4 regions of the Metabacillus sediminilitoris genome follow, and region 4 is predicted to be linked to each of the others. Evidence: riboswitches for the same ligand, from Rfam matches in the RefSeq annotation. Region 4 holds a riboswitch; each other region holds the start of a gene.

Region 1 (8,180 bases), 2.6 Mb from region 4:
GTTGAAGATAATATCTTTGTCATTGTATCATTAACCATCTTAATCAAATGTGAACAATTTGCAAAGAATCATTTATACTCATTGGTCATTCACCAAATTACTTTTTTAAAAAGGATTTATTAGGTTCTTGTAAATAAGCAAAATTTTTCATACCAATGTTATTGAATTAATTGTAAAGTTCTACTGTTATCATATAGAATATTATCGTATAAATAAGGAATTGTGCAATATGTAGAATGATCGATAAAATTGTCGAATGCAATAGACATTTCTCTATTTTACATGAATAAGTTATTTTTTAAATAACTAAATTATTACATCTGAGAGGAGGAGGCTAAACATGTCTGATGAAAGAGAAAAACTAGAATTGGAAGAGGAAGCATTGCTTTCTGCTTTATCAAGTCATAGTGTGGATGAATTTCGTAAGATTTACTTAGAGCTTCATCCATATGATCAGGCAAAGTTTTTTGTGAAACTAGATGAGCACGACAGGTCAACCTTGTATACATACCTCTCTCCAGAAGAAATGGCTGCTGTCTTTGAGAATATTAAAGATGAAGATGATCAATATGAGACGTATTTATCTGAAATGGATCCCACATTTGCCGCAAATATGCTTGGACAAATGTATGCAGATGATGCAGTAGATGTTTTAAATGAACTGAATAAGGACCAGGTTGCAAGTTATTTAACGATTATGGATGATGAGGCAGCTGAAGAAATTAGAGAGCTCCTTCATTATGAGGAGTATACGGCAGGAAGTATTATGACGACCGAGTATATCTCCATTCACGCCAATCAAACCGTTCATTCTGCAATGCAAATATTAAAAAATGAAGCACCTAATGCTGAAACCATCTATTACATCTATGTTATTGACAAGGATAAAAAACTTGTTGGAGTGATCTCCCTTAGAGATTTAATCATCAATGAACCAGATGAAATGATTTCCGAGGTAATGAATGAACGTGTGTATTCTGTTAGTGTAGCGGAGGATCAAGAAGAAGTTGCCAGGAAAATGAAGGACTATAACTTTTTAGCTGTACCTGTTATTGACTTTCAAGGGCATTTACTCGGAATCATTACTGTTGATGATATTGTTGACGTCATTGATGAAGAAGCGAGTGATGATTACTCGAAGCTTGCAGCGATCTCTGATGTAGATTCAAATGATCGTGGACCATTAACAGCGGCAAAAAAACGACTTCCATGGCTGATTATTCTCTTGTTTTTAGGGATGTTTACTGCAAGTCTAATCGGAAGATTTGAGGAAACACTAGATAAAGTAGCGATATTAGCTGTTTTTATCCCGTTAATTGCGGGTATGGCAGGTAATACTGGTACCCAGGCATTAGCTGTAGCTGTTAGAAGAATTGCAGTCGGTGATTTAGAAGATCAAAGTACGATTAAAATGATTGTAAGAGAAGCTGGAACCGGCCTCATTACAGGAACAATCTGCGGGGTAGTGGTTACATTGATTGTTTTTATTTGGCAGGAAGATATTTTTTTAGGATTATTAGTAGGCATATCCATTCTAGCCACATTAACGGTAGCAACTATTGCAGGTGCTTTTATCCCGCTCATTATGCATCGGTTAAAAGTTGACCCTGCTGTTGCTTCAGGCCCTTTTATTACAACTATTAATGACATTATAAGCATATTAATCTATTTTGGAATGGCTACTTTGTTTATGCAGTACTTGATTTAGGAAATTGCCAGGAAAATTTCATAGCTGTGATTTCGCCGGAATAGCATATGTTTTTTGAGATCGATGATATATCTTGAAATTCGCCGATAAGGCCATTTAGCTTTTCTTAAGAGGAGGGATTTGATGCATGGAGCATCTGTTACATCATTAGTTATTGTTATTCTCGCAGCCTTTATTACTCCGATTTTGTTACATCGTTTTAAAATGAATTTTATGCCTGTTGTTGTGGCTGAAATTATTGTCGGATTAATTATAGGGAAAAGCGGATTCGATATTGTATCACAGGATATGTGGCTTGAAACATTGTCAATGCTCGGCTTTATTTTCTTGATGTTTTTGAGTGGGCTTGAAATTGACTTTTCCGCTTTCGCGAAAGGAAAAAAGAAGGAAAAGCTTCCATCTGGAAAAGATGCTCCAAATACATTTGCTGTAGCATCGATCGTCTTTGCTGGTATTTTTGTCCTTTCCTTATTGCTTTCATATCTCTTTGTCCTGATTGGGTTAATAGACAACGCGTTTTTAATGACGCTTATTATCTCAACTATTTCTCTTGGGGTAGTGGTGCCGACTTTAAAAGAAGGTGGCATCATGAATTCAAATATCGGCCAGATTATTTTACTAGTCGCTGTCATTGCTGATTTGGTCACTATGATTTTGCTAGCAGTATTTGCATCAATTTACGGTGGAGGAGATAGTAATACATGGCTGTTATTAATTCTATTTGCTGCAGGTGTATTACTTTATTTCTTAGGAAAATCGTTTAAGCATCGCTCGTTTATTGAAACGATGTCAAAGGGAACAATTCAGATCGGTACTCGTGCTGTATTTACGCTTATTATTGTTTTGGTAGCCATCTCTGAAACAATCGGTGCTGAGAATATTCTTGGAGCATTTTTAGCAGGTGTTCTTGTCTCGTTATTATCACCAAATAAGGAAATGGTACAGAAGCTTGATTCGTTCGGTTATGGGTTTTTAATCCCGATTTTCTTTGTGATGGTTGGAGTAGACTTAGATATTTGGGCATTGTTTAAAGATCCGAAAATCTTTTTATTAATTCCTTTACTATTGATTGCACTTTTAATTTCTAAAATCATACCAATATTCTTCTTGAAACGCTGGTATGATCTCAAAACAACACTTGCATCAGGATTTCTCTTAACTTCAACACTTTCATTAGTGATTGCCGCCGCAACGGTTGGTGAACGTATGGAGATTATTACTCCTGAAATTTCGGGAGCTCTTATTTTAGTTGCAGTCATAACAAGTATTTTTACGCCGATTTTCTTTAAAAAGCTCTTCCCAAAACATAAAACAGAACAGGCGAAAATTAAGGTTGCATTTATTGGAGCAAATCAAACATCCTTACCTGTTACTAGAGAGCTAAACCCCGAATTATATGAAACAATTGTCTTTCATACACAGCAAGATAAAATCGATAAGCAAATCGCTGAATCTATGTTTGAAATAAAAGAAATCACTGATTTTGAAGTGGAAACATTAAAAGAACAACATGCATTTGATGTGGACCTCATCGTTGTGGCAACAGGTGATGAACAAAGAAATGCTGATATTGCTTTGTTTGCAAAAGAAGAGGAAGTGAATCGAATCATTGCAAGCGTTGCTTCCCCAGAATTAGATATGAAACTGAAAGAGCACGGTATTGATGTGTTTTCTACATTACTTTCTACAAAAACGATGCTTCGAGCACTCATTGAAGCTCCAGGTGTGATGAAGATCTTAACAAATCAGGAATCAATGCTGTATCAAATCAACTTAAGCAACGCGAAATATAACAACATTTTACTTCGAAATTTCCCGTTTACAGGCGATATTATTTTTGTGCGAATCTTCCGTGGAAAGGATTCCATAGTCCCGCATGGAGATACTGATCTGAAAGTTGGGGATCGTCTCATTGTGACAGGATCAAGAGAGTATGTGAAGGAGTTAAAACGTGAGCTTGAGCTTAGATAACAACTTTTACTCTTGAAAGTTATTAATCATTTGGTATGATAGAGATATGAGAAAAGCGGATGCGCCTTGTTCAGCCTCAGGCAAATAAGACGCGCATGAATAGAAGGCGTTCTTTGCCTTCAATTCATGAGTGGCTTATGATCTCGAGGCAGTCAATAACGCGACATCCTGTCGCATTGACTGCACTTGCACGTCCTGTGCTTCGGGGCTGCGGCGCAGGAGCTAGACAAAAAACTTAATAATGATTAACCGCTAGGGGAGCCCTATAGTATGGGCTGAGATTAAAGTGCTTCTTTAAGACCCTTATAACCTGATCTGGTTCATACCAGCGTAGGGAAGTGGATACGGCATATTTATAACTATGTGTATAAACCACTTTCTTATTTTGGAAAGTGGTTTTTTGTTTTTGGTTTAGACTTTCTTCTAAGAGATTGTTGCTTTTAGAACGAAAAAACTATTTAAGGTTGATTGGAGCAGATTACGAGACTCCTGCGGGTGCAGCGGGACAGGTGAGACTCATGCAGGCGTTTACGCCGAGGAGGCTCACCGCCCGCCCCACGGTCATCGTGCATCTCTCGCTGCAATCAACCACACTGCACTACTTGGTAAATACCAACAAAGTATGAGAAAACAGCCTTATTTTAAAAAAATCATTAAATCAAGGTGAGAAAAGTGGAAATTCATGTAATTACAGATGGAAAACAGACAGTGGAAGATGTGACTGCCCGTATTTTAATGATTCACAAACAAGCAGACTTTATCCACATTCGTGAAAAATCAAAACCTGTTTCTGAAATTCTGAAAATTGTCGCAATATTAATTGATGGCGGTGTGCCAAGACGTAAGCTTGTAATCAATGACCGACTTGATGTCGCATTACTTAATCAAATTCCTAATGTGCACTTACCAGGGCATAGCTTTCCAATCGAAAGAGTGAGGGAATTTGAACCTGCATTAAGGATTGGCCGCTCAGTTCATTCTCTTGAAGAGGCGATGGAATGTGAAAGAGCGGGAGCAGATTATGTATTGTTTGGTCATGTGTTCGCAACTGAGTCAAAAGCAGCTTTATTGCCACGCGGAGTAAAGCAATTAGCTGACATATGTCAACATATCCAAATTCCAGTGATTGCGATTGGCGGGATCGTTCCGGATACCATTCCAAAGTTAAAAGGCATAAAAGTGAGTGGAGTTGCTGTTATGTCATATGTTATTGGAAGTGAGCATCCTGCTCGTGCCATACAGAATATAAAAGCGAGTTTTGCCTAAGGAGGAATACCATGAACAAACAATATGAGGTAGGAATAATCGGCGGTGGCATCATTGGTCAATCAATTGCCTATCACTTAGCAAAAGAAGGTGTTTCTGTCCTAGTCTTAGAAAGTCATAAAATCGGCACAGGGGCAACAAGTGCTGCAGCTGGTATGCTTGGAGCGAATTCTGAGCTTGAAAAAAATGACGCTTTTTATCAATTTGCGAAAGAAAGTCAACGGCTATATCATAGCTTACAATATGAACTTTCAGAACGATCACAGATCAATATTGGGCTTGTTGATAAAGGGATGTATAAAATCGCCATGAATGATGATGAAGCTGATTCTTTAAAAGAAGCAGCAAGCTACTATAAGTCAGTAGAATGGCATGAAAAAGAGATGGTGCTTGAACATGAATCAACCCTTTCAACGAGTATTAAAGGGGCATTATACATAAAAGAGGATGGTCATGTCTCACCACTACATGTTTGTGCAGCATTTTCAAAGTCTGCTAGTTTACTAGGAGCAACAATTTTAGAAAATTCACCTGTACATGCTATTAAAAAAACGTCAAAGAATGGCTATACGTTATCAACTCCACGAGCTGATTTTAGTGTTAACAAAGTCGTGATAGCGAATGGCGTGTGGAGTGGACATTTCTTCAAGCAATTAGGTGTAAATGCAGGAATGAAGCCTGTAAAGGGAGAATGTCTTTCTGTTAAAAGCAGCGAAATAAGTTTAGAAAAAACGATCTTTTATGACCATTGTTATATCGTCCCGAAAGGGGATGGAAGAATCGTTATCGGCGCAACAATGGTTGAAGATGATTGGAGTACAGCACCGACAATTGGAGGAATCCAGTCGCTTATTGAAAAAATAACACCGATCATGCCAAGCATTGCTTCCTCACAGCTACATGAAACTTGGTCAGGGTTGAGGCCACAATCACATGATGGAAAGCCATATATTGGCCAGCATCCGAATGGAGAACACATTTATTTTGCAACAGGCCATTATCGCAATGGTATCCTTTTAGCACCGAAGACAGGTGAGATGGTAAGGGATCTTATTCTAGGCAGACAACAAAATGAGGATTATATCAATACGTTTTCAATAGTTAGACCACAATTGCAAGCAATGAGGTGAAAGTATGACCATTAAATTAAATGGTGAATTAGTAGAGTTAAGTTTTGATGTAGGGACGATTCAACAATTACTAGCATTCTATCAATTAGAAGATCGCTTAGTCATTGTTGAGCATAATCGAGAAATTATATTAAAAGATCATTACGAGTCAACTCCGTTACAAAACGGTGATGAGGTTGAACTCGTACATTTTGTAGGAGGAGGATGATTTTATGTTAAAAATAGCTGACAAAACATTTCAATCAAGATTATTATTAGGTACAGGAAAATACCCTTCATTTAATATTCAAAAGGAAGCTGTTGCACAGTCTGAGTCTGAAATCTTAACGTTTGCAGTACGAAGAATGAATATTTTTGAGCCAACACAGCCAAATTTTTTAGAACAATTGGATGTATCAAAATATACACTTTTACCTAATACTGCAGGTGCGAAAACAGCTGAAGAAGCGGTAAGAATTGCAAAGCTTGCAAAAGCTTCCGGCTTATGTGACATGATAAAAGTAGAAGTCATTGGTGATGACAGATCTTTGCTTCCAGATCCTGTTGAAACATTAAAGGCTAGTGAAATGCTTTTAGAAGAAGGCTTTATTGTTTTACCATACACTTCGGATGATGTTGTATTAGCTAGAAGATTAGAAGAATTAGGTGTCCATGCGATTATGCCTGGTGCATCACCAATTGGATCCGGACAAGGGATCTTGAATCCTTTAAATCTAAGATTTATCATTGAACAATCGAAAGTTCCTGTCATCGTAGATGCAGGTATTGGCTCGCCTTCAGATGCTGCACTTGCAATGGAGCTTGGAGCTGATGGTGTTTTATTAAATACAGCTGTTTCTGCTGCACAGGATCCAGTGAAAATGGCCATTGCGATGAAGCTAGCAATTGAAGCTGGTCGATTAGGCTATGAGGCTGGAAGAATTCCTAAAAAAGAATATGCAACAGCGAGCAGCCCGACAGAGGGAATGATGACAAGTTAATGGAACGTTATTCACGACAAATATTATTTTCTCCAATTGGCGAGTGCGGTCAAGAAAAGATCAAAAATAAGCATGTGTTAATTGTCGGCGCAGGTGCGCTAGGAACAGCAAATGCAGAAATGATCGCAAGGGCGGGAATCGGGAAATTAACGATTATTGACCGTGATTATGTGGAATGGAGCAATTTGCAAAGACAGCAGCTTTATATTGAGGATGATGCGATTAATCGGATTCCAAAGGCGATTGCTGCAAAAACACATTTACATGAGATCAATTCTGAAGTTGAGGTACAAGCATTTGTAGAGGATGTAACATCAGCAAATATTGAAGGCTGGATCAATGGTGTCGATGTCATTGTAGATTCTACTGATAACTTTGACACAAGACTTTTAATCAATGATGTCTCATTAAAGCACAATATTCCATGGATATATGGAGGCTGTGTCGGAAGCTATGGTCTTTCTTTTACCGTTATTCCGAATAAAACACCATGTTTGCATTGCCTATTAAAGCATATTCCTTTTAATGGACTAACATGTGATACGGTAGGGGTAATCTCACCAATTGTGAGTATGGTTACATCACATCAAACAACAGAAGTTCTAAAACTACTTGTTGGTGATGAAGAAAACAGACGAAACAAGCTTGTATCATTTGATCTATGGAAAAATCAATATTCATCCATTAATATGGATCGACTAAAAAATGATGCGTGTCCGACATGTGGTACTAACCCAGTCTATCCATATTTAACAGCGGAAAGAGAAACGAAAGCAGCTGTTCTTTGTGGAAGAGATACCGTGCAAATTAGGCCAACGAATGGAATGCAAGTTTCATTTGAAAGCATTTCTGAACGAGTTAAACCCATTGCAGATGCATTTTTAGAAAATCCGTTTTTAATGTCATTTACATTCGGTGATCACCGCATCGTTCTTTTCAAGGATGGTCGTGCACTTATTCATGGAACAAAGGATATTTCTGAAGCGAAAAAGATTTATCATCGTTATGTTGGCTAGAGTTTTGGGGAGTAAAATGGCTGTATATTGTGCCTTAACAATTGCAGGCTCTGATTTGGGCGGAGGTGCAGGAATTCAAGCGGATATAAAAACGTTTAAAGAGGTCGAT
Region 2 (8,180 bases), 780 kb from region 4:
TATCAATATTACAATTAAACACGATCCTTATTTGCCATTATAATAAATAAAATAGATCTAAATAGATAAACTTGTTATTTTAACGATAATTTTTAAAGAAAAAAAGATACTCTTCTTCCTATCATTAATCGACAATGACTTCATAGGTTCTTTTCATTTTCTCATATGAACTTTCTTGACTGTTGCTTAAGAACAAAAGCTTTAGGTAGGTGCCATTATTCCCCCCAGCTTTCAAAAAGTTTTATGTTTTAAAAACGTAAAAAAAGCGCCTCAAAAGAGTCGCATTTTTTTCTAGTTTAATAGCTTTATCGAAATAACAAATGCTGGCTATGAACGCCCGCTTTTTTTAATAGCGCTTTCAATTCATTCTGTTCTTCTGTTGATAGACCTGAAAAAGCACGGGCAATGCGGATTGCATGAATTGGATAGATTTCCTCAAGGTAAGCATGTCCTTTGTCTGTTAATTTAGCATAAATGGAACGCTTATCTTTTGGATCTTGTTCACGATAAATAAATTCATTTTTTTCTAGCTTATCAATGACATATGTAACATTACCGCTTACTAATAGCAATCTTGATCCAATTTGTTGCAATTTTTGTGGACCTTTCGTGTACAGCAGTTCTAATACAGCAAATTCTGTAGGGTTAAACCCATGTTCTTTACTATCTCTTATTGAATGCTCGGAAATACTTTTAAATGCTCTTGCAAATATTCGAAACAAATCTAATGCTCTTTGTAACTCTTCTTCAGTGTATGATTTCATCCCATCGCCCTCTTTATTTCCAAATTAATCTAAAAAGTAATATAATTTTTACATGAAAATTTTTTGTACAATTATTATTTTACTATGATTTTACTTTAATTAGAAGTTTTTTTAATTCGAAAAATTGAAAAAGATATAAAAATAGCTTGAAATATATGATTAAATGTGGAGGTTTCTGGATGCAAGATGAGATTTTACATTCATTAAGAAGGATTGAAGAAGAAGAAAAGATTCAAATTCACTTTGCATGTGAATCTGGAAGTCGTGTATGGGGCACCCAAGCAGCTGCTAGTGATTTCGATGTTCGGTTTATTTATAGTCACAAAATAAATTGGTATTTACAAATTTATGAAGGCCGTGATGTAATCGAAACGTCATATCATCCAAAAGTTGATCTAGTTGGCTGGGATTTAAAAAAATCATTAAGACTTTTGCAAAAATCGAATCCAACACTTCTTGAATGGATCAATTCACCCATCACATATATAAGGAATGATCCTTTCATCACTGAATTAAAAAAGCTGGCAATGCTGTCATTTTCACCCACTCCCACAGGCTTTCATTATTTAAATATGGCTAAGAAAAATAATCAACTCTTACAAAAGAATCAGGATTTCACCACAAAACGTTATTTAAATATATTGAGACCTTTATTCACATGTTTATGGATCTTAGAGTATAAAGAAATGCCTTTTATTGAAGATGTTTCTTCCCTATTTCATCATTTTTTACAAGATCAAGCTATCCTTAAACATGTTGATGATTTAATACAGGCTAAAAAAGAAGGACAGACTCTATTTCATTCTGAATTAATTAATCTTTACATAGAAAAAACGATTCCGTTTATTGAAGAAAAGGTAAAAAAATTAAAACATCAAAACGTAGACATGACAAACGATTTAAATCAATTTTTTCTTAAAACACTAAACAATCCAACAGGCAATCATCATTAAGAGAGCCCGTATGAGCTCTCTTCCCTCTTTACATTTCAAATGATTTAGCACCTTTTCTCTTAACTTGCGGATCATTATGATAAAAGTAATTGTATTCATTTTTTAATTCTGTTAAGGTCATATTCTTCATGACTTCTTTATTATATACACCTATTGCCAGTAATTTTTCAGAATAATAATTCCTTTGCTCTATAAGTGCATTTTGTAGCATTTTGCTCATGGCACTCATCTCCATTTATTTTTTTTTGCTACCTTTAACTTACCTCAAAATTGTTATCAGACGATTAATATAATGTAAAGATTTGCTTTTAAGTTATTAATTTTGTTTAAATTTGTTTAAACTTTTGAAAAAAAGTCGAGAATAGTTTCAACTAATCAAGGAGTTGAAACAATGACAATTAGAGTAGTAGCTATGCAAAAACAAGGAGTAAAATCAAAAGTTTTTTATTTAAATCCATCTGAACCAAAATCACAACAATTGTATATGGCTGTTATAGACAATGCTTTGAAGATTGAGATATTGACTGTTTTTAATGATAAAACAAATGAATATGAAGAAGTCACATCCCTTTTCCAGACTAGCTTTTTAAACAACCTTGCCCAACAGATCACAACTCAGCTTATCTACCATAACCAAGCAAAAGCATTATGATTAATCTTCACTCTCCTCACACCTTTCTACAACCGGCCAATCCCCTTTAAATTTATTTTCCACATTTTCACCATGACAAAACTACATTGCACCTTCATTATTTTCCATATATTAATAGTTTTAAGTTATAAATTAATCTAATTGTAATTTTTCTGACAATAAGATACACTATTAGTGTTATAAAACCTAACACCGTTTTTTGTTTCGAATATGTTTGTTAGATTTCATTACAACAAAAGTGCGATAACTTACATGTGAAGGTATACTGTAAATAACAATGATTCTTAAGGGGTGGGGTAATGAATCCGCAGGACCGCACTTATAAGGATAAGAAAGTGATCTCAATTGGAACCGTCAGTGAGTTAACTGGATTAACCTTAAGGCAAATTCGTTATTATGAAGAAAGAAAATTAATATCTCCATATCGTAATGAGCGCGGTACAAGGAAATATTCGTTTACTGATATTGAGACATTAATGGATATAGCAGATAAACGAGAGGACGGCGTGCAAACGACTGAAATTTTAAGAGAAATGAGATTAAAAGAAAAGAAGCGTGAAAGTGAAAAAGATCTTAAGAAAAGAATGCTTCAAGGACAATTAAATGCACAATTTAAATTAGGTCGTGGAAATTAGATCAAGCACGATCAACGCTGCAGAATTTACGTGAATAGAGCTGCAGCGTTTCTATTTCTACATTACACCCTTCTTATCTACTAGATCATATTCCTTACACATGAGTATATTCAGTTTGATTAGACTTACCATTTCCTATATTCCCTCCCAATACCACATTCAATATCTACCTTTCTCATTCAGAATGAAACACTGTATATAGTATTTCATTAAAAACCACTTAAAAATTTTCGCAATTAACCTTACTATAGGTAAAAAAATCCGATAATTGTATTACCAGGACTTTTCCACTATGTAAAGTTTAATGCGAGGCGTTCATTATGAAAACGATTGATGTTGTAATTAAAGAATACCGGTAACAAATGATAAAAATCACAAAAGAAAACGGGCTACACTTCATCGAACAATAATGGCAAGTCAACACCTGGATCACTTGCTAAATATAAAAATGAATGAAGAAAATTCATTCCTACAAGATAAAGAGCCTGAAAAAAGCCATATCGTATGATCATGTACATCAATTATTCATTATTGATGTATTTTTTTAGCCGTTGATCAGACACCCCCCCTCTTATATGAATAGCTTTTTAAAATGTTTGGCTTGTAATCTAACTCCATTTCTCCATATTATTAATTAGTGGCACTTTTATGCCAAATCGGAATCTAATTAGGATGTGATCGATATGACAGCAAAAATTATATGGTTAAGTAAAGGGACGCCAAAAACACTCTCCTATAACGGAACAGAGTACCGTTCTGGAATTTCAAAAAAACAAGTTGATAAACTAGAGGTTTTATCTCATCGTGTTGATGGTGATGATGTTGAAAATCATGAGTTTCATGGCGGAAGCGAAAGAGTTATATGTGTTTATCCATATGAACACTATGCACATTGGGAAAAGCTTTATGGAAGAAGTCTACCAAATGCTGCATTTGGCGAGAATCTTACACCAACCGCAATGGAAGAAAAAGATGTCTGTATTGGCGATGTGTTTCAAATTGGTACAGCAATTTTACAAGTATCACAAGGCAGGTTTCCATGTTCAACGATTAATAAACATGCAAACATTAACACACTATTAAGTAAAATTGTTGAAGTGGGTTATACTGGATATTTCTTTCGCGTATTACAGGAAGGCACAATTACTTCAGATTCTGCAATAACATTACTTAAAAAGCATCCTAAAGAAATTTCGATTGCAGCCATTCATCATACATACTTTTTTAATAAAAAGGATCTTTCCCAAATAGAATCCATTCTCTCGATCGATGAACTTGCTTTAGAATGGAAAGAAAGAATGTTAAAGCTTTATAATCAGGCAAAACAATGATAGATTCTTAGCTATAAAGTCAAAACTCTTATTTCTCTTACGTTTTCAATTCTCTCTAGTTCAAAAAGATCAAAAATAAAAATTTTAAAAATATTTCATTGACTAGCAGAGTAATTATGTTATAGTTAGTACTGATTTTAACTTAATACCATTTTCTACTAGGGGAGTCCATTAGCTTGGACTGAGAGAAGAACGCGCTTGAAGTTCTTTGACCCTTTGAACCTGATCTGGATGATACCAGCGTAGGGAAGTAGTAACAGTTGTTAAAAGGACATTTCTTCGTTCCTTTTTACAGTTATTACCTACTCCAAACGGGTTCTGAATATCAGAATCCGTTTTTATTTTGCCTTTCGCTGTTTCTGAAAGAATTCATGTTCATTCACTTATGAGGAGGAGTATCATGAAAATTAATATCAAACAGCCATTTCCAGGAAGTAAAAAGGTTTATGTTCAAGGAAGTACCCCTGATGTTAAAGTACCAGTAAGGCAAATTTCTCAAAGTCCAACAAAAAATACATATGGTGAGGAAACAAATCCACCTATAAGAGTATACGATACAAGCGGGCCTTATACTGATGTAACCGCTGAAATTGATATTCGAAAAGGGCTGCCAAGAATAAGAGAGAAATGGATTTTAGCTCGAAACGATGTGGAACGATATGAAGGTCGTACTGTAAAGCCTGAAGATAATGGCTATAAATTGACGAAGAAGCAAACAAATTTAGAAGTATTTCCATCACAACATATAAAACCAATAGTGGCCAAAGAAGGAAAAAGCGTCACACAGCTTCACTATGCTCGTAAAGGAATCATCACTCCTGAGATGGAATTTATTGCGATTAGAGAGTCTATGGAACCTGAATTTGTTCGCCAAGAGGTAGCTGCAGGACGTGCCATTATCCCTGCTAATATCAATCATCCAGAAAGTGAACCAATGATTATCGGAAAGAATTTTCATGTAAAGATCAACGCAAATATCGGAAATTCCGCTGTTTCCTCATCGATTGAAGAAGAAGTGGAAAAGATGACATGGGCAACTCGCTGGGGTGCTGATAATATTATGGACTTATCGACTGGTAAGGACATACACACAACGAGAGAATGGATCATTCGTAACTCTCCTGTTCCTGTAGGGACGGTACCTATTTACCAGGCTTTAGAAAAAGTGAACGGTATTGCTGAAGATTTAACATGGGAAGTATATCGAGACACACTAATTGAACAAGCTGAACAAGGTGTTGATTATTTTACTATTCATGCTGGCGTGCTGCTTCGATATATACCACTTACAGCAAAACGTACAACAGGAATTGTATCACGAGGCGGTTCTATTTTAGCACAATGGTGCCTTGCTCATCATAAGGAGAACTTTCTCTACACACATTTCAATGAAATTTGTGAGATTTTAACGAAATATGATATTTCTATCTCACTTGGTGATGGGTTAAGACCTGGTTCTATTGCCGATGCCAATGATGAAGCACAATTTGCTGAACTAGAAACACTAGGTGAATTAACAGAAATTGCTTGGAAATATGATGTTCAAGTCATGATAGAAGGCCCTGGTCATGTACCGATGCATTTAATAAAGGAAAACGTCGATAAACAGCAGGAAATCTGTAAGGAAGCACCCTTTTATACATTAGGTCCATTAACAACAGATATTGCACCAGGCTATGATCATATAACATCTGCAATTGGTGCAGCGATGATCGGTTGGTTTGGCACAGCGATGCTTTGCTATGTTACACCTAAAGAACATCTTGGCTTACCAAATAAAGATGATGTACGCGAAGGTGTTATTGCGTATAAAATTGCTGCACATGCGGCTGACTTAGCAAAAGGACATCCAGGCGCACAAAATCGTGATGATGCCCTTTCAAAAGCAAGATTTGAATTCAGATGGCATGATCAATTCAATCTTTCCCTGGATCCAGAAAAAGCTCTTGAATATCATGATGAAACATTACCTGCTGAAGGAGCAAAAACAGCCCATTTCTGTTCAATGTGCGGGCCAAAATTCTGTTCAATGAGAATTTCTCAAGATATTCGACAAATGGCAACGAACGGCAATTTTTCCGAACAAGAAATGCTAGAAAATGGCTTAAAGGAAAAAGCAAAGGAATTTATTGACGGCGGATCTGTTATCTACAAATAAAGTCACATAACTTTGCTTTTATTTATCTTTCCCCCACCTTATTTACATACTTGGATTAAGGTGGGGATATTTCCTTCATTATAAAAATGATTTAAAAAATGGGTCATACCCTATTATATCAATTGTTTTGCCGCTAAATCGATGTTCATGTTTTGGCCGATCATGCTCTCCGTAAATCACTCCGCCGAATTGTGCCTCGAGCGGTTCATCATAATTATAAAATGTCCTCTCATCTATCAAATGATAATGCCCTCCACCTTCCAAAGGAATAGCAGGACCTGTTTTTCCATAAAAACGATGATAATGGCGGTTATCAAGAGTAGTAATGCCTCTAAACATGTGAATATGGCGATCTAAACGATTCCCATTGATTACTCTTACAATACCCTTCACAACATGATAATGACCTTTTGCATCCGAAGATTTCAATAAATAATAATGCGTATGATGTGGTTTAACAGCACCTATTAATAGATTCATAAACACCCCCCTCTACTCCTAACTTTAGCAAACAAACATCCTCTTGGAATAATTTATATAATCTTTCAAATAATACCCTCATAGACATGATTATTTGGAGGATTGGAAGTATGAAAAAAGCATTTTTAATAAGTATTGTCCTTTTGTTCTTTGTTCAGCAGACATCTTTTGCTGCTCCGCCACAAAATGAACTAGATCAATTGTTATCTGAATTAGACTGGACGATGAATGATCTGACAGACTATCTAGGTTATTATGAGCTTACAATTGATGATTTTGAAACAATAGAAGATCTAAAAGATATGCTTGGTACACCTATAACAAATGAGAATTTAGCTGATTTACTTCTCCAATATGAATTAACAAGACCTGAGATGGACACGATTTTAGCAGAGTTTGGAGAAACTTTGGATGACTATTATTTTATTGAAGATCTTGATATCGCCCTCAGCTTTTATTTAGGCCATGACGAAGAAATGGCTGAACTTGAAGAATTTATGGCGCTTATCGGGCTAACTGATGCAGAAGTAGATTCATTATTTACTCATTTTATGGAGCTTGATCAAGAACCTCTCGAACAACAAATGGAAGGAATCATAACTCGATTAGATCCATTTCTAATGATTGATGAAACAACAGAACTTACAGAAGCACAACAAGATGAATTAGTCTCCGTTTTACAAGATATGATGGGCATTTTAAAGCTGGAACCTCAATTTTATTTGGTTAATCGAAGCGGTGTTGAAACTCCTGTAACATTTAAAGAACTCATCAATATGGAAGAATTATATGGAAATGTTCTATTAATCCAACTATATCATACAAACGGCGGTCTTATTTTGGATATGCAGATGTCAGAGGAAATGCTTATGTCTGATTTTCTCTTCCAATCAGGAAAGGAATTTGCTGAAGTTGGAGATTTAGCTGGTGAGCTTACAACCCTATTCCATAACAAATTGCCAAACACTGCTTCAACATTATGGGCAAATATGTTATTTGGACTTTTATTAATCGGCCTCGGTATAATTGTATTTATGTTTTCAAAAAGAATTCACAAGGTTACTTAATGAAAAAAATAATTTCTTTCCTTTCAATTGGTTTTATTGTAATTGGCTTGTTTGTTTTTAGTTATCATGCTTATTGGATTATGATCGGAGTACAATCTGTTGATAAAATCAAAATAGAGCAAACCTCGTCTGCTGAGGCA
Region 3 (8,180 bases), 760 kb from region 4:
GGCTGTTCCAGGCCTGTTATTAATTTAAACAAGGTACTTTTACCAGAGCCGCTATGTCCGATGATACTGACAAATTCACCCTCATTAATATGAAAATGAAAATTTTGTAAAATCGGAAGCTTTTCTTTTTCATAGGCAAATGAGACATTTTGAAACTGTAACGCTGGTTTATACATCTGTCGGCCACATCGCTTCATTGTAAGACATTTCCCAAAACATATACTCAAAGCGCGTTGTGTTTAGGAAAATTTCTTCCAATGTATCCAGCTCAGATTCTGACTTTCCTACTGCTAATTCATCTAGTAGATCAATGCACCATAAGGCAAGTTTTCCAAAATCATCTGAAGCATACATTTTGATCCACTCACCATAAAACTCATGTTCATCTGCACCTTCTCGTTCATTTAATGCTTTTCCAATTTCCCAGTAACTCCACATACATGGAAGCAGGGATGAAACGAGTTCAGCAAGTGTGCCATTTTGACTGACATGTAACATATAATGAGTATAGGCTAGTGTTGTAGGTGAAGGCTTGGCAGCTTCAAGTTCGTTAAGAGAGATCCCAAAGCGATTTGCATATTGACGATGAAGTTCCATTTCTTCATTTATTGTGGCATCAAGAAGAGCAGCAAATTTCCCCATTGTCACAAGATCTTTAGCCTTTACTGCACCTATTGCAAATAGCTTTGCATAGTCAATTAAAAATAAATAATCTTGAATCATATAAAAACGAAATTTTTCTTTTTCTAACGTACCATCGCCGATCCCTTGTACGAACGGATGCACATGATTTTTTTGCCATAATGGGACAACCTTTTCAACTAAGCGCTGACTGAATTTCATGTTTTTCACTCCTTATTTGTTATAGACGTTTTGTATTGCACCAATTATAGATAAACATCAAAATGACTTTAGTATAAGAAACAAGCTGGCCGATCGATACTTGCTCATTTACTGCATGGGCATTTTGTAAGTTTCCCGGGCCATATATGGCTGTCGGAATTCCAGCCTCACCAAGCCATCCGCCATCTGTTACAGATGGTGAAACATCGATTATGACCTCTTCTTGAATGACTTCTCGATGTGCAGATGCTAATTGCTTTACCCCCAACTCGTTTGGATCAACTTCAAGTGACGGAAAAATTTCCCCGCGGTCAACAATCATTGACTTACCTCCCCATTCAAATATAGGGGGATTTTTTCGAAGCCATGGATCAGCATTTGCGACATGACGTATGTGTTCTTCTATTTCCTCAATAATTTGTTCATGTGTTTCATTCGGATAATAGTGGACGGTAATCCATAGTCGGCACTCATCTGCGATAAATGCCGCATGTCTCCCACCCTCAATGACTGCTGGATTAATCGTATTTGTTCCTGGCAGGAAGCCTTGATAACTTTTCGTTACAGCCCAGTGACGTTCAAGTTCCTGTAACCCATTTATGATCACCATCATTTTCTCAATGGCACTTGCTCCAAATAATTTCCCGCCTGCATGAATCATTTGCCTTCTTGTTGCATCATGAAAGGTTTGGTCACTTTTCACTGTAATCCATCCAGTGATCACGCCACCTTGACCTTGAATATGTAAATCACTTGTATCAACAACGACCGCAAAATCTGCTTTATACCCTCGTTTACAGCACTCGAGAGTCCCTGCTTCACCTACTTCTTCTCCGATAACAGATTGAAAAAGCAAGCTGCCTGGCAAGTCAATTCCTGCTTCATGTAAAAGCTGAATAGCAAATAAGGCCCCGGCTAAACCACCTTTCATATCAGCTGCACCTCTGCCGATAACCGCTCCATTTTTTACAATTGGAATAAAAGGATCAACATCCCAGTTTTCATCCTTACCTACTTCGGCAACATCAATATGTCCGTTAATGATTAAACTTTTATAGGCATGCTCTTCTTTTCCATTCAGAACACCGACAACATTCGGATCATTCGGGTACACATCCCACATATCAATAATGAAACCCTTTTCTTGTAAAAAATTCGCAATAAAGGTTTGAGCTTCCTTCGTATTGCGGGCTGGCGGGGCCGGTGTTTTAAATTCAATCAGCTTTTTAAGTAAATCAATCAACTCATCTTTGCGACTATCTATTTGCTCAACTAATTCTGATAATTCGATTGTCATCGAAACACCTCCTTGTATTTTTAAGTACAAAAAAACCACTTCTTTATCGAAAGAAGTGGTTTGAACGCTCAATATTTGTGCAAAACATTGTAAAAACATACAAATTGATTCTATGTTTTTAAACGTATATTCAAACACCTCTTCCCTACGCTAGTATTATCTAGATCAGGTAATAAGGGTCAAGACAAAGGTCTCTCTCAGCTTTAACAGCTCCCCTAGTGGTGAATAACTATTAAATTATGAATCTTTTAGCAAGTGATTACACTATTTTTATCACATTATCTTATTTTTGGCAATAAGTTATATTCATTTCGATTCCCTGCATTCAGTTATGATGATACACGCACATTATCTGGAAGTTGTTTTTTCGTATGAACAGATCGATCTTCAAATCTTTTAAATAATGAGCCAAAAATGGAGGCTAACATTTGTTGAAACAACATCCCTATAATAACAGGAAGTGCAACGGCAGCTGGAAAATATTGAACAACAATAACAGCGCCAGCACTTATATTCCTCATGCCGCCTGTAAATAGCATAACCGCTCTCGTTTCTCGATCTTGCTTTAACCATTTACTAATCATCCAGATTAATACATAACATACACATGCTAAAACAAACACAGTTATCGCAATTAAGAAAAGCTTACCATTAAAATCAACAACATACGGGGCAACAACTGCACCATTGATCATGACAACAGTAGCAAGGCCTAATTTTGAAAAAGGCGATAACATTTTTCCTGCTTTTACACTTTTGCCTTTTGATAAATGGTTTACTAGCATTCCTATTAACGATGGCAATACAACCATAAAAAGCAATCCATTCATAATTGAAAATGTGTCCATCTCAACATTCTGACCGACTAGAAGTGATAGAGTTTGCGGTACAAGGAATGGTGATAAAACTGTATCAATTAAAATAATCGATAAAGCGAGCGCCATGTTCCCTTTGTAAATTGACACCCAAATGACACTTGTGACACCAGTTGGAATTACAGCCCCTAACACTAACCCAGTCACTATTAAATGATCATCCATAAAAATGAGCTGTCCCGTTATCCATGCGATAACAGGCATAATAACATGCAAGAGAAGGAGAATAATGAATAAGGGAAGCGGACTTTTGGCAACTCCTTTAAATGATGAAAAATTAGAACCAAGACTCCCTGAAAACGTCATAAGTGCAAAAATCCAAGGAATTAAAAATGAGAGGCTTAATAGATGTTCTGAAAATATGATTCCTATTATCACGCTAGCTGGTGTAATAAACGGCATGAATTTTTCAAGCTGCCGATTTAATTTTTGAAGCATTATGCATTCTCCTAACTAATTATGAACAATGTGTAGATTTATTGTATCAAATTTGGATTGCATTAAGTGAGTTTTGAAATCACATTGTTTTATTCGATCAATTCCAACTATGATAAAAATATCCATCCTTAAGATAAAACCTGTGAATTTAAAAAGATACTCTACTTCATCTCTTTACGAGGAAACCAACGAAGACATGTCGTATGCTAATATCCCTTTTTATGCCCTTCGTTCCATATTGCTACAGCGATATGATGATGAGAAATTAACAATTTTTCACGTTATCAATTTAGTTATACTTCTCCTTATGAACTATTACCTTTACTAAATTTTAACATAGTTCATGCTCTTTTTTGAAAAAACAAATAAAAAAAAGCCTGTATAAGAAATACTTTTCTCTACAAGCACAGTTAATGAAAATTCTCTTTTATACTTTAAAGTTGCTACTTATTAAGCTATTACCCCTGATTTAATCTGGTTTGGAGGAGTTTCTCCCCGTAATCCAACAACAAGGTTTTCAGCTGCTAACATCGCCATTTTTAAACGGGTTTCATACGTTGCCGAGCCAATATGCGGCAGGGTGACTACATTCTCCAAAGTAAGGAGTGGATTATCTTTTTTAATCGGTTCCTCAACAAAGACATCAAGACCAGCCGCATAAATTTCTCCTGTTTTTAACGCATGATATAGTGCCTCTTCATCAACCGTTTTCCCTCTTGAGCCATTGATGAATATAGCAGTCTTCTTCATAAGCTCAAACTCCCTTTTCCCGATCAACTTTTCGGTTTGTGGCGTAAGCGGTGTCATTAAACAGACAAAATCAGATTGCCGAAGCAAATCCTCTAGTGAACAATATGTCGCACCATACTTTTGTTCTGCTTCATTATTTCTGGAGCGGTTATGATATAAAATGTTCATATCAAATCCAAAATGAGCTCTTTTGGCAATATCTGAGCCAATTCCACCCATACCGATAATTCCTAACACCTTATGATGCACATCAAGGCCAAACCACTTTTCCTCATTCTTTGATCCCCATTGTCCTGCTTTAACCAATTGATCTAACTCAGGCATCCTTCTCGCTGTAGACAAGATCAATCCCATGATTGTATCAGCAACTGTATCATTTAAAACATCTGGCGTGTTCGTGGCCATTATCCCTCGCTTAGATAACTCTGTTAGATCTAAATTATCATGACCAACAGAAGCATTACAAACAATTTTCAATTGTGGTGCTCTATCAAGAAAATCCTTATTTACTTGTAATCCTGAACCTAATATACCTTGAGCATCCTTCAACTCTTGGAAAAATTCAGGATAGTTTAGTGAATCAAGTTGCTCAAAATAAACGACATTACACGTATTTTGAAGATATTCCAATACACTTTGATCCACTTTCTTATAGACGATTATTTTTGGTTTCATACTTGATTCCTCTCTTCCAATAAAATAGGGCGGTCTCTTCCGCTAAAATAGCTTTTTAAAAAAGTGGTATTCATCTGAACAGTATGTATAGCTATGTAAGATACCCTCACTATTACTCTAGCATTATTTCCCAAAAAGTCGAGACTTGATTATCTGTATTAAGACGAAATAAATCATGAATACCAATGATGATATTTTAGCATTATTTCCAATTTTTATAAGAAATTTTTTTAGAACGTTCAATGCAAACTATATGTATTCAAACTTAGCTAACGGAGATGACATTCATTGTGAAAAAAGTTTTTTGCGTACTTTTAGTGGCGTTTTTTGCTTTCAGCGGAAATACATATGCTACATCAAAGAAATCGAATCCACTACCTATTAGTTTTCAAATTGATGTTCAAAATTGGAATGAGGTAAACAAAACACTTCCAAAGTACTCAAAATTTACTGTTATTGATGTGGAAAGCGGTAAAAGCTTTGATGTGCAGCGACGTGCTGGAAACCGACATGCAGATGTCCAACCTCTTACAAAAAAAGACACAAAAATTATGAAGCAAATATATGATGGAAGCTGGAGCTGGCGACGCAAAGCTGTGTTAATTTTAACCCAAGATCGTCTAATCCCTGCCTCGATGCATGGGATGCCACATGGTGCAGGTGCACTAAAAAACGACTTTCCCGGTCATTTTTGTATTCACTTTTCTGGAAGTACGACACATCGAACAGGTAAATCTGATTTATCACATCATGTGATGATCCTAAAAGCCGCAGGAAAAATCGATGAATATATAAATGCACTGCCACCATCTCAATTGCTAAATGTATTTTTCGTCAGCATTAAAAATGATGATATAGGCTTAGCGAAAAAAATGGCGATTAGCAATCAAAAAAATTTGAAAAAAGAGCTTGTAAAAATGGATAATATTGAAGCCATACAGTGGTCCATGCCTCCAATAAACGAAAACAAAACGACTGAATTATCAACCACAATACCCGTTGATGTCAGTATTTTTATTAAAGATGCAGGACCTATTCGTACCAAATTGACGTTTACATTAATTAGAACCTCTTTCCTTTCTCCTTGGAAGGTGAATATGGACCCTTTACTTTCTACCATAAGCAATTCTTAAATTATTAGAGGTGAAAAAATTGAAAATAATGCTGACATTATTATTATTTGCTCTTCAAACAAGTACGATTGGAGAAAACATGACATTTACTCATAAAGGAGAGGAAATAAAAACCGTGCAACGTTCTGAGTTATCTCTGCCTCCTTTCGAAGAATCAATGATTGATCAAAATAAGTACCTCCAACTTGTCGAAGGGCTAGAAGCTGACATGCATGAAGAGCCGATCAATGCAACACTTGATGAATATGGAAATTTAGTTAGTGAGAAAATGGGACATAAACTAAATCGGAAAAAACTTAAAGAGTCGGTTTATTCCTCTTTCTTTGCAAAGCGTTCTGCACGTATTGAAATTCCGCTTGAAACGATTTATCCAAGAGTTGATACCGAATTATTAGCAAGTATTAGAACGAAGAAAATTAGTCACTATATTACCTATTTCAACAGTCGAAATAAGGAAAGAACGCATAATATCAACTTAGCTTCTGAAGCAATCAATAATCATGTTGTCTTCCCGGGAGAAACATTTTCATTCAATCAAGTTGTCGGAAAGCGAACGGTTGATAAAGGCTATTTACCTGCTCCAGTTATCGTAAGGGGGGAATTAACTGAAGGTGTTGGAGGTGGAATCTGCCAAGTATCCTCCACCCTTTTTAATGCGGTTGATCTTGCCGGTGTAAAAATACTTGAACGTTATTCACATAGCAGAAGAGTTCCGTATGTTCCGCCAAATCGAGATGCTACGGTAAGCTGGTATGGCCCCGACTTTACTTTCTCAAACAAATATACTCAGCCATTACTTATTCGTTCGAAAGTGATTGGCGGTCAATTAGTTGTTGTCATTTATTCGTCAGATACTCTCGACATTAAAAAACGTGAAGTCCCAAGTGCACCAGAAAAATTGCCTAAAGAAGTAAATGCCAAGAAAAATGACTAATCTTATTCATGCCACTTATGAGATCGTGAATATTCTATTTACATTTGATGAGTGGCGTAAGGTTATCCCTACTCAATAATATTTATTTGAAATCAACTTGATTATTGTCTAAACTTTATAGAGTAGAAGAAGGTTACAGATTAGGCTTCATTTTGTATTAGGTATTTTCTTAATAGTCCATAATTGTGGATAAAATCAATCATGTGTTCCGATCATTCCTCGATTGTATTCAAAAAACTTATATACTTGTATGTTGCATGTTCCATTCACTTAAAATAACCCACTAGTTCCTTCTAATACATAAATCAATCCGAAATACATTTGCAGAAAGGTGTTTTACATGGGAAAACAGCATAAAAGTGAAAGTAAAAGTCATTTAATCTTCCGTTATATTTTAATGATGGTTGGCGCAACCATGGCAGCAGCAGCCATTGAATTATTTTTAGTTCCAAATTCAATTATTGACGGCGGGATCATCGGGATTTCGCTATTAATCAACTATTTAACAGATATTAGTTTTGGGATCCTCGTTTTTATTATTAACATCCCTTTTCTTTATGCAGGATATAAAAATATTGGAAAGACCTTTTTTATATCTTCTCTGTTTAGTATTATTTTACTTGCCATTATTGAACCGAATTTACATCATTTCGAACCATTTACAACAGAGCCGTTATTAGCCACTGTATTTGGAGGATTGCTGTTAGGCGCAGGTGTCGGCATTGTCATTCGTAATGGCGGAGCATTAGATGGAACTGAAATTTTAGGGATTTTACTTTCAAAAAAAATTCCTTTCTCGGTCGGCGAATTTGTGATGTTTTTTAACATTTTTGTCTTTGGGTGGGCAGGATTTGTTTTAGGATGGGAACAAGCAATGTATTCAATCCTAACTTACTATATTGCATCAAAAACAATTGACGCAACAATCCAAGGTCTTGATGAAACAAAGGCAGCAATCATCGTATCAGATGAATACGAAGATCTTTCGGATGCCATCACACACCGACTAGGCCGCGGAGTAACGAAGCTCTATGGAAAAGGCGGCTATCATGATCAAGATAAAGAAGTTATCTATGTTGTTGTCACACGTCTAGAAGTAGCGAAATTAAAATCAATCGTATCCGAAATCGATCCAAGAGCCTTCACGACCATTATGGATACACAGGAATCACATGGCGGGAGATTTAAAACAGCGATTCACTAAAAAAGCGGAAGTGCCTTGATCAGCACTGGAG
Region 4 (8,180 bases):
GATCAGTATGGCGGACAGAAAGTCAAGCAAGCACTTGAAATTTATCGTGATATTTTTAAAAATTATGATATGCTGCGAAAAAAAATTACTCAGCTTTCGGATAACGAGCAAGAAATGGCTCATCGTCTCGATTTGCTTCAATTTCAACTAGATGAAATCGAGAGTGCGGAATTAAAGCCAAATGAGGATGTTCTCCTTCTAGAGGAAAAAAATCAAATTGCTAATTTTGAAAAAGTATATGATTCATTGCATAATTCCTATAATGCGCTACATGGAGAACATAAAGGATTAGATTGGGTCGGACATGCAATGAGTAATTTAGAAGATGTTGCCTCTATCAATGAAACATTAAAAGGACTATCTGAAACCATTTCAAATGCATATTATTTATTAGAAGATCTTTCCTATCAAGTTAGAAATGAATTAGAATCGCTTGAATTTGATCCAGAGCGCTTGAATTTTGTTGAAAGCCGGTTAAATGAAATTAATCATTTAAAACGAAAATATGGACAAACTGTTGAAGAAATTCTTGTTTATTCAGCGAAAATAGAAGAAGAAATTGATACAATTCAAAATCGGGAAAGTCATTTAGATAAATTGCAAAAAGAGTTGCAATCTATCCTGCAAGATCTGTCAATAGAAGCAAAAAATGTCACAAGTATTCGTAATAACTATGCGAAAATACTGATAGAAGAAATTCATCGGGAATTAAAAGAATTATATATGGAGAAAACGACGTTTGATGTAAATTTTTCTTCTAAAATGACTGCAGAGAACGAGTTGAAATATACAGCAAGTGGGATTGATGAAGTTGAATTTTATCTATCAACAAATCCTGGAGAGCCATTAAAACCTCTAAATAAAACAGCTTCAGGTGGGGAGCTTTCTCGTATTATGCTTGCGATGAAAAGTATATTCTCTCAACATCAAGGGATAACTTCAATTATATTTGATGAAGTTGATACAGGTGTAAGCGGCCGAGTTGCACAAGCAATCGCCGAAAAAATTTACCGGGTTTCAATCGGTTCACAAGTCTTATGTATCACTCATCTACCACAGGTGGCAGCAATGGCTGATACACATTTATATATTGCAAAGCAAACAAAGTCAGGTCGAACAAAAACGAGTGTAAAACCACTTGCTGACGAAGAGAAAATAAAAGAAATCGGCCGTATGATTGCAGGTGTCGAGGTAACAGAGCTCTCTAAGGAACATGCAAAAGAGTTGCTTTCTCTTGCACATACTTCCAAAGGTTAAAAAAGGCTCCACCTTTATCGGTACGGGTTCTGATTTTTCAGGATCGAAATGGTGTTTTAGGCGTGAATTCACATAGAATTCACGCTTTTTTTGTTATAAAATCAACTCTTTGCATGATTCTCAATTCAAAAAACACATATGATTTCTTTACTGAGACGATACTAACAATTCAATGGTAAATATATGTGCGAAATCGAGTGGTTAATTGCATGTTATCTGCGGCTAGTAATTTGGCAGATGGACAAGACAATAAGAAAACGAAAAGGATAGTCCTTAATAAGAATGGAAAAAACCTGTACTTCATAACACCGTTTAAGAACAAAACATAATTATATAGCAATGATCTGCCCATTCATAAACCCAATCTTCTTTGGGGTGATCAATACCAAGTTCATCTAGGCACCCCCACATTTTGTAATATGCTAAAACTTACAACAAATCCTTCAATTTTCTAGTTATTCGAGTTATAAATGATCGCACAAAAGGCTACATTAAAACTGTAGCCATATATAGTTGTGGTGGTGTGTGTTAGGAGCGAGGAGAGTGAAGATTTTTGCAGACAGATAAAATCAGAAAAATAATTGGTGTAATTCTCCTTGTTTCATTAATGAGTTTAGGATTTGTAAAAGAAGTAAAAGAATACATTAATATCCCTACTAGTGTGACTGTTTTTGAATCACAACATGTGACCGTGCAAAACTCGATTCCTGTAAATGCATCCGAGATAGCAGAAGAAGCATTTACAGTTCAAAAAAATAGTGATGGTAAAACAATTGATGTACATGGAAAAAAAGCTGGTGAAGGTGCGGTTGTATTTGATCTAGCAGGTTTTCCAGTAAAAAAGGTAGGTGTTAATGTTCTACCTGATTTTAAAGTGATTCCTGGTGGACAGTCAATTGGTGTAAAATTGAATACTCTTGGTGTATTGGTGGTAGGACATCACCAAATAAATACCCCTGAAGGAAATAAGTCTCCCGGTGAGATTGCTGGCGTACAGGTTGGAGACATCATTACAAATATAAATGGCAAGAAAATTGAACAAATGAGTGATGTGACACCATTTATTCAAGAAGCAGGAAAATCTGGTAAACCTCTTGATTTAGTCCTTAATAGGGAAGAGAAGGAAATAAAAACGAAGCTATATCCTTTAAAGGATGAGAATGATCGGTCATTCCGAATTGGCTTATATATTCGTGATTCAGCTGCAGGAATTGGCACAATGACTTTTTTTGATCCAAAATCGAAAAAATATGGTGCTTTAGGTCATGTTATTTCAGATATGGATACAAAAAAGCCGATAGTAGTTGAAGATGGACAAATTGTCCGATCGACAGTAACTTCTATTGAAAAAGGGAGTAATGGAAATCCTGGTGAAAAGCTTGCACGGTTTTCAGGAGATCGTGAAGTGATCGGAAATATAACTCGAAATAGCCCATTTGGAATTTTTGGTAAACTTCGTCAAGATATCAATAATGGAGTTATGGATGAGGCACTCCCAATCGCACTTTCAAATGAAGTGAAAGAAGGACCGGCTAAAATCCTTACTGTTGTTAACAATGATAAGGTTGAACAATTTGACGTTGAGGTTGTTAGTTCTGTCCCTCAAAAGTTTCCGGCAACAAAAGGGATGGTCATAAAAATAACGGATAAAGAACTATTAGAAAAGACCGGCGGAATTGTTCAAGGAATGAGCGGTAGTCCAATTATTCAAAATGGGAAAGTAATTGGTGCTGTAACACATGTATTTGTAAATGATCCGACGAGTGGTTACGGAGTCCATATTGAATGGATGTTAAATGAAGCAGGAATTGATATTTATTCAAAACAGAAAGTTAGTTAATAAATCACTGTCAAGAAAATTCAGTTTTCTTGGCAGTTTTTTATTTTCTTCTTTTTTTTTCATGCGTATTTATGTAAAATATAGATGGAAAGATTTTTCGACAAAACTACCTTAGTCTCTAAATGTCAAATGACATATTTAGTCGAAAAAGAGAGCAAATTGAAGAAACGATAAGATAACCTTTATTTTTTAAGTTTTTTTAAAAAAATAAAGGGATTTTCCCCACATTGTCGAAATTATTAGGTATAATCGTGTAAAGATATAAGACATAATGGCAAAACAAGACTGAGGAGGATGTATTTGTGAGTAAAATAAAAGTATGTATAGTTGATGATAATCGAGAACTTGTTGGTTTATTAGAGGAATATCTTTCTAGTCAAGATGATATCGAAGTTCTTGGTGTTGCTTACAATGGCCAAGAATGTTTAAATATGTTAAAAGATAAAGAACCAGATGTACTAGTATTAGATATTATTATGCCTCATTTGGACGGTTTAGGAGTTTTAGAAAAGTTACGACAAGCTGATCGTCCTCAGCCAAACGTCATTATGCTAACAGCATTTGGTCAAGAGGATGTGACGAAAAAAGCAGTTGATCTTGGTGCAGCTTACTTTATTCTAAAGCCATTTGATATGGAAGGATTAGCAAGTCATATTCGTCAAGTAAGCGGGAATGCAGCACCGCTTATTAAACGATCAAGCTCATCGATCAGAACTTCGAATGAATCACAAGGAAAAGGTAAAAACCTTGACGCTAGTATTACAAGCATCATTCATGAAATCGGAGTTCCGGCACATATTAAAGGATATATGTACTTACGTGAAGCCATTTCAATGGTTTATAATGATATCGAATTATTAGGATCCATTACAAAAGTGTTATATCCTGACATTGCAAAAAAATACAATACAACAGCATCACGTGTAGAACGTGCTATCCGCCATGCAATTGAAGTAGCATGGAGTCGTGGAAATATCGAATCGATCTCTTCGTTATTTGGATATACGGTAAGCATGACAAAAGCGAAACCAACAAATTCAGAATTTATCGCGATGGTTGCGGATAAATTACGCTTGGAACATAAAGCTTCTTGAAATGGATAGGAGTATGCAGTTTCAAGGAATAGAGTTTAACCTGAAATATCATACTAACTGACCGGTTAAAGAATACCTATGGATATTTAAAAAACAACCTTCTTTTTTATTGGACTATTCCAAGAATTAGGGAGGTTTTTATTTTCGTTAACGTCATAATACAATTGGGAACTCATTTTCTTTGAGTAGGTCTTTCGTGAGTAGGATACCAACTATAAAAAGTGGTGTGATAGATACGTTTAATTAGCAGTATTTGCTAAGAAGTTGGGAAGGATAAGAAAGGCTTACTTAACTGAGTAGAGTAGGAATATAAACGCATGTATGGAACAGGTTAGCTAATATTTAATACCTTTAAATTGAATACTTTTCATTTGAATAGAACCTTTCACTCCATCAAATTTCAAAATATGCATGACTTGTTCGACTGCCTCTGTTATACCTCTAGCATTAATAATAAGCTCACGCTGCACTTTGTTAGCATTGACAGTGAAAATATATTGTTTCAATTGTTTCACCCTTTTTCTTCATCATTTATGAGGTAATGATAGGTCAGAAATCAAAATCAATCTATGTAAGTGAAAGATTTTATTCCAATCTTAATTTGTCGAAAATATGAGGTGTAACAATACAATGAATTTTCTCACTGTTTCAAGGAAAATAAAAAAGAGTGAACTTAATCACTCCTCAGAAACTTTCCATACATAAAGATCTTCTATTGTACAGTTTAATTCTTTTGATATACTCATTGCATTATTCAAACTCATGACCTTAGTATCAAGATACGCTGTAAGTTGTTCCATTGGAATATTCGTATTAGTCGCAAGAACATCAAGCTCAGTGTTGCTTTTTGATAAAAGTTCTTTAAGATTACTTTTCTTAGCTTTATATGCAGTCAAAATTAACACCTCGCTTTTATCTAAGCATACCATACAATCAATCGTATTGATACTTACTCACTAATGCTTCGTTCTATTTTTTATTTATATAGTAAGTTATAGACTCGGGAAGTTCATGACGTACTTTTGATATTTTATTTTTCATTTCATTCTTCGAAACATTCTCCATCCTAAGTTTTTTTCTATAGCAAATTCTTGTCTATCTGTTATAATACCTTATAGAAAAAGTAAATAGCTAAGAATTGTAGGGGAACCAGTGTGACTGGTTGAGATTGGATCTGTAAGATGCTGACCCTTTGAACCTGAACTGGTTAAGACCAGCGGAGGAAACATATTCGATGATAGATTAAATATGTTTGTTGCGTACGCGCGGGTTCTTTTTCCGGGTGTTTTTTTATTTTTTCAAAAACGTTATTACATAGACAACAGGAGGAAATGTCATGAAAAAATGGATCGTGCTGCTTTGTTCACTTGGTCTTCTCCTTGCAGGGTGTGCAAATGGACAAGATACAGCAAAAAAAGATCAGAATACGAAGAAGAATGAGAAAATTACAGTTGTGCTTGATTGGACGGCAAATACAAATCATACAGGTTTATATGTTGCACAAGAAAAAGGATATTTTAAAGAGGAAGGCTTAGATGTTGAAATCATTATGCCAGGAGAAACAGGCGCTGATCAGCTCGTTGCTTCAGGTAAAGCAGACTATGGTGTAAGCTATCAAGAAAGTATTACTCAAGCTCGTGTGCAAGGAGTACCACTTGTTTCAATTGCAGCAGTCATTCAACACAATACATCAGGTTTTGCTTCACCAGCTGAAAAAAATATTAAATCTCCAAAGGATTTCGCAGGGAAAACATATGGAGGATGGGGAGCACCTGTTGAGAAATCAGTCATCTCATCATTGATGAATCAGGAAGATGCAAATGTTGAAGATGTTTCGATTGTAAATATTGGAGATGCTGACTTTTTTACAGCAGTAAAACGCGATATTGATTTTGCATGGATTTATTATGGTTGGACAGGTATTGAAGCTGAGTTACGCGGTGAAAAAATTAATATGATTTATTTAACTGACTATAGTGAAAATCTTGATTATTATACACCTGTGCTAGCTACGAATGAAGAGAAACTTGAAACAAATCCAGAACAAGCAAAGAAATTTTTATCTGCTGTTTCAAAAGGTTATAAGTATGCAATTGAAAACCCAGACCAGGCAGCGGACATCTTAATCAAAGCTGCTCCAGACTTAGATCCTGAATTAGTAAAGAAAAGTCAAGAATGGTTAGCTTCTCGCTATCAAGATGATGCACCGAGATGGGGGGAACAAAAGCAGGAAGTTTGGGAAAACTATGCAAATTGGATGTACGAAAATAAATTATTAGAAAAACAACTAGATGCAGAGAAAGCATTTACAAACGAATATTTACCAAAGTAAGGAGTAGTTAAAAATGACCAATGCATTAATCAGCATACAAATTATCCCGAAAACAAAAAATGGTGAGGATGTCATTCCATATGTGGATGAAGCAATTAAAATCATTGCTGAAGCAGGTGTGAAATATGAGGTACATCCATTGGAAACCACAATGGAAGGTGAGCTTCCTCAATTATTTACTATTATTACAAAAATGAATGAGCGCATGATCGAAATGGGAAGCCGAAATGTAATCTCTCAAGTGAAAATCTTATATCAGCCAACTGGAATTGCAATGGATGATTTAACGGAGAAATACCGCTAATGAAAACGAACTACTTGAAGGGATGGAGACCGATTATTGTTCTCCTTCTTTTCTTTTTTCTTTGGGAAATTCTTGTTAAAAAGACTAATGTCCCTGAGTGGCTTTTACCAGCACCATCTAAGATTATCAAAGAAATGATCACAGGCTGGGAAAGCTTTTCGGGACACTTGCTCGCGACAACAAAGCTTGGATTTTCAGGTTTTGCAATCGGAGTTTGTATAGGATTATTAACGGCAGTGTTACTACATGTGGTTCCATTTGTGAGAGAGTCTGTTTATCCATTGCTCATTCTATCACAAAATGTCCCGGTAATTGTTTTAGCACCCCTTCTCGTCATATGGTTTGGTTTCGGTGTTTTGCCGAAAATGATCGTTATTACACTTGTCTGCTTTTTTCCGGTTACTGTTGCAGCACTTGATGGCTTTAAACAAACAGCTTCTGATTTAATCCATTACATGAAAATGTCAGGTGCCAGTCGTCAACAATTGTTTTGGAAGCTGGAACTGCCACACGCACTTCCAGCGATTTTTTCTGGAATTAAAATTTCTGCTACATATAGCATTATGGGAGCGGTTATTTCTGAATGGCTCGGAGCCAAAGAGGGGGTTGGGGTATACATGACACTAGCTTCTTCTTCATTTCGAGCTGATCGTGTGTTTGTTGCAATATTTGCCATTATGGCTCTTAGTCTCATATTCTTCGCAATCATTATGCTATTAGAACGCTTACTTATTAGATGGCAGTTAAAAGGAGCTAAATGATATGAGCATATTAACCTTGCAGGATATTTCAAAAACATTTTCAGGAATTGAAGTCATCAAGAACCTTAATATGCAAGTAAATGACGGCGAATTTGTATCGATACTTGGACCTTCCGGGAGTGGGAAAAGCACACTCTTTTCTTTGATTGGTGGAATTCTTACACCTGAAAAAGGAACGATTTTACTAGAAGATGACATCATTAATGGGAGAACAGGCTCAATTAGCTATATGCCGCAATCGTCTTCTTTACTTCCTTGGAGAACGGTTTTACAAAATGTTCTTCTTGGTCAGGAGTTAACTGCCAAAAAGAATAAGGAAAAAGCTATGCAAATGCTAGAAAAAGCCGGTTTAACTTCATATGTCCATGCTTATCCACATGAACTGTCAGGCGGAATGAAGCAGCGTGTTTCATTTATTAGAGCGTTGTTAAGTCCGCAGCCGCTTATTTTACTCGATGAACCATTTTCTGCTTTAGATGAACTAACCCGTCTTGATATGCAGAAATGGCTATTATCAATGTGGGAAAACAATCGTCAAACAGTTTTATTTATCACACATAATATTGAGGAAGCCTTATTTTTATCGGATCGT

What was found. Region 4 has a riboswitch for thiamine pyrophosphate ahead of GMB29_RS19050 (ABC transporter substrate-binding protein). Riboswitches for the same ligand answer to the same signal wherever they lie in the genome.
Region 1: another riboswitch for thiamine pyrophosphate. It lies ahead of GMB29_RS05030 (thiamine phosphate synthase); the one in region 4 lies ahead of GMB29_RS19050 (ABC transporter substrate-binding protein).
Region 2: another riboswitch for thiamine pyrophosphate. It lies ahead of thiC (phosphomethylpyrimidine synthase ThiC); the one in region 4 lies ahead of GMB29_RS19050 (ABC transporter substrate-binding protein).
Region 3: another riboswitch for thiamine pyrophosphate. It lies ahead of GMB29_RS15240 (acetylornithine deacetylase); the one in region 4 lies ahead of GMB29_RS19050 (ABC transporter substrate-binding protein).

Annotation. Positions count from the first base shown of each region.
Region 1 is NZ_CP046266.1:985,085-993,264, forward strand. Features, by position in the region: gene mgtE (magnesium transporter) at 341-1,708, shown strand; gene GMB29_RS05025 (monovalent cation:proton antiporter family protein) at 1,832-3,679, shown strand; TPP riboswitch at 3,924-4,033, shown strand; gene GMB29_RS05030 (thiamine phosphate synthase) at 4,352-4,945, shown strand; gene thiO (glycine oxidase ThiO) at 4,957-6,075, shown strand; gene thiS (sulfur carrier protein ThiS) at 6,080-6,283, shown strand; gene GMB29_RS05045 (thiazole synthase) at 6,288-7,055, shown strand; gene GMB29_RS05050 (thiazole biosynthesis adenylyltransferase ThiF) at 7,055-8,071, shown strand; partial or broken gene GMB29_RS27205 (bifunctional hydroxymethylpyrimidine kinase/phosphomethylpyrimidine kinase) at 8,061-8,180, shown strand, end outside.
Region 2 is NZ_CP046266.1:3,184,897-3,193,076, forward strand. Features, by position in the region: gene GMB29_RS15070 (MarR family winged helix-turn-helix transcriptional regulator) at 306-764, opposite strand; gene GMB29_RS15075 (nucleotidyltransferase domain-containing protein) at 944-1,717, shown strand; gene GMB29_RS15080 (Fur-regulated basic protein FbpA) at 1,746-1,937, opposite strand; gene GMB29_RS15085 (hypothetical protein) at 2,109-2,369, shown strand; gene GMB29_RS15090 (MerR family transcriptional regulator) at 2,669-3,004, shown strand; gene GMB29_RS15095 (MOSC domain-containing protein) at 3,688-4,335, shown strand; TPP riboswitch at 4,486-4,601, shown strand; gene thiC (phosphomethylpyrimidine synthase ThiC) at 4,721-6,493, shown strand; gene GMB29_RS15105 (YmaF family protein) at 6,572-6,973, opposite strand; gene GMB29_RS15110 (processed acidic surface protein) at 7,084-8,040, shown strand; gene GMB29_RS15115 (class D sortase) at 8,040-8,180, shown strand, end outside.
Region 3 is NZ_CP046266.1:3,212,427-3,220,606, forward strand. Features, by position in the region: gene GMB29_RS15230 (ABC transporter ATP-binding protein) at 1-176, opposite strand, end outside; gene tenA (thiaminase II) at 169-843, opposite strand; gene GMB29_RS15240 (acetylornithine deacetylase) at 863-2,140, opposite strand; TPP riboswitch at 2,266-2,367, opposite strand; gene GMB29_RS15245 (bile acid:sodium symporter family protein) at 2,470-3,453, opposite strand; gene GMB29_RS15250 (2-hydroxyacid dehydrogenase) at 3,904-4,878, opposite strand; gene GMB29_RS15255 (hypothetical protein) at 5,169-6,011, shown strand; gene GMB29_RS15260 (VanW family protein) at 6,040-6,945, shown strand; gene GMB29_RS15265 (YitT family protein) at 7,286-8,149, shown strand.
Region 4 is NZ_CP046266.1:3,967,518-3,975,697, reverse strand. Features, by position in the region: gene recN (DNA repair protein RecN) at 1-1,257, shown strand, start outside; gene spoIVB (SpoIVB peptidase) at 1,865-3,097, shown strand; gene spo0A (sporulation transcription factor Spo0A) at 3,400-4,191, shown strand; gene GMB29_RS19060 (hypothetical protein) at 4,527-4,697, opposite strand; gene GMB29_RS19055 (helix-turn-helix domain-containing protein) at 4,869-5,087, opposite strand; TPP riboswitch at 5,324-5,433, shown strand; gene GMB29_RS19050 (ABC transporter substrate-binding protein) at 5,528-6,523, shown strand; gene GMB29_RS19045 (thiamine-binding protein) at 6,537-6,827, shown strand; gene GMB29_RS19040 (ABC transporter permease) at 6,827-7,588, shown strand; gene GMB29_RS19035 (ABC transporter ATP-binding protein) at 7,590-8,180, shown strand, end outside.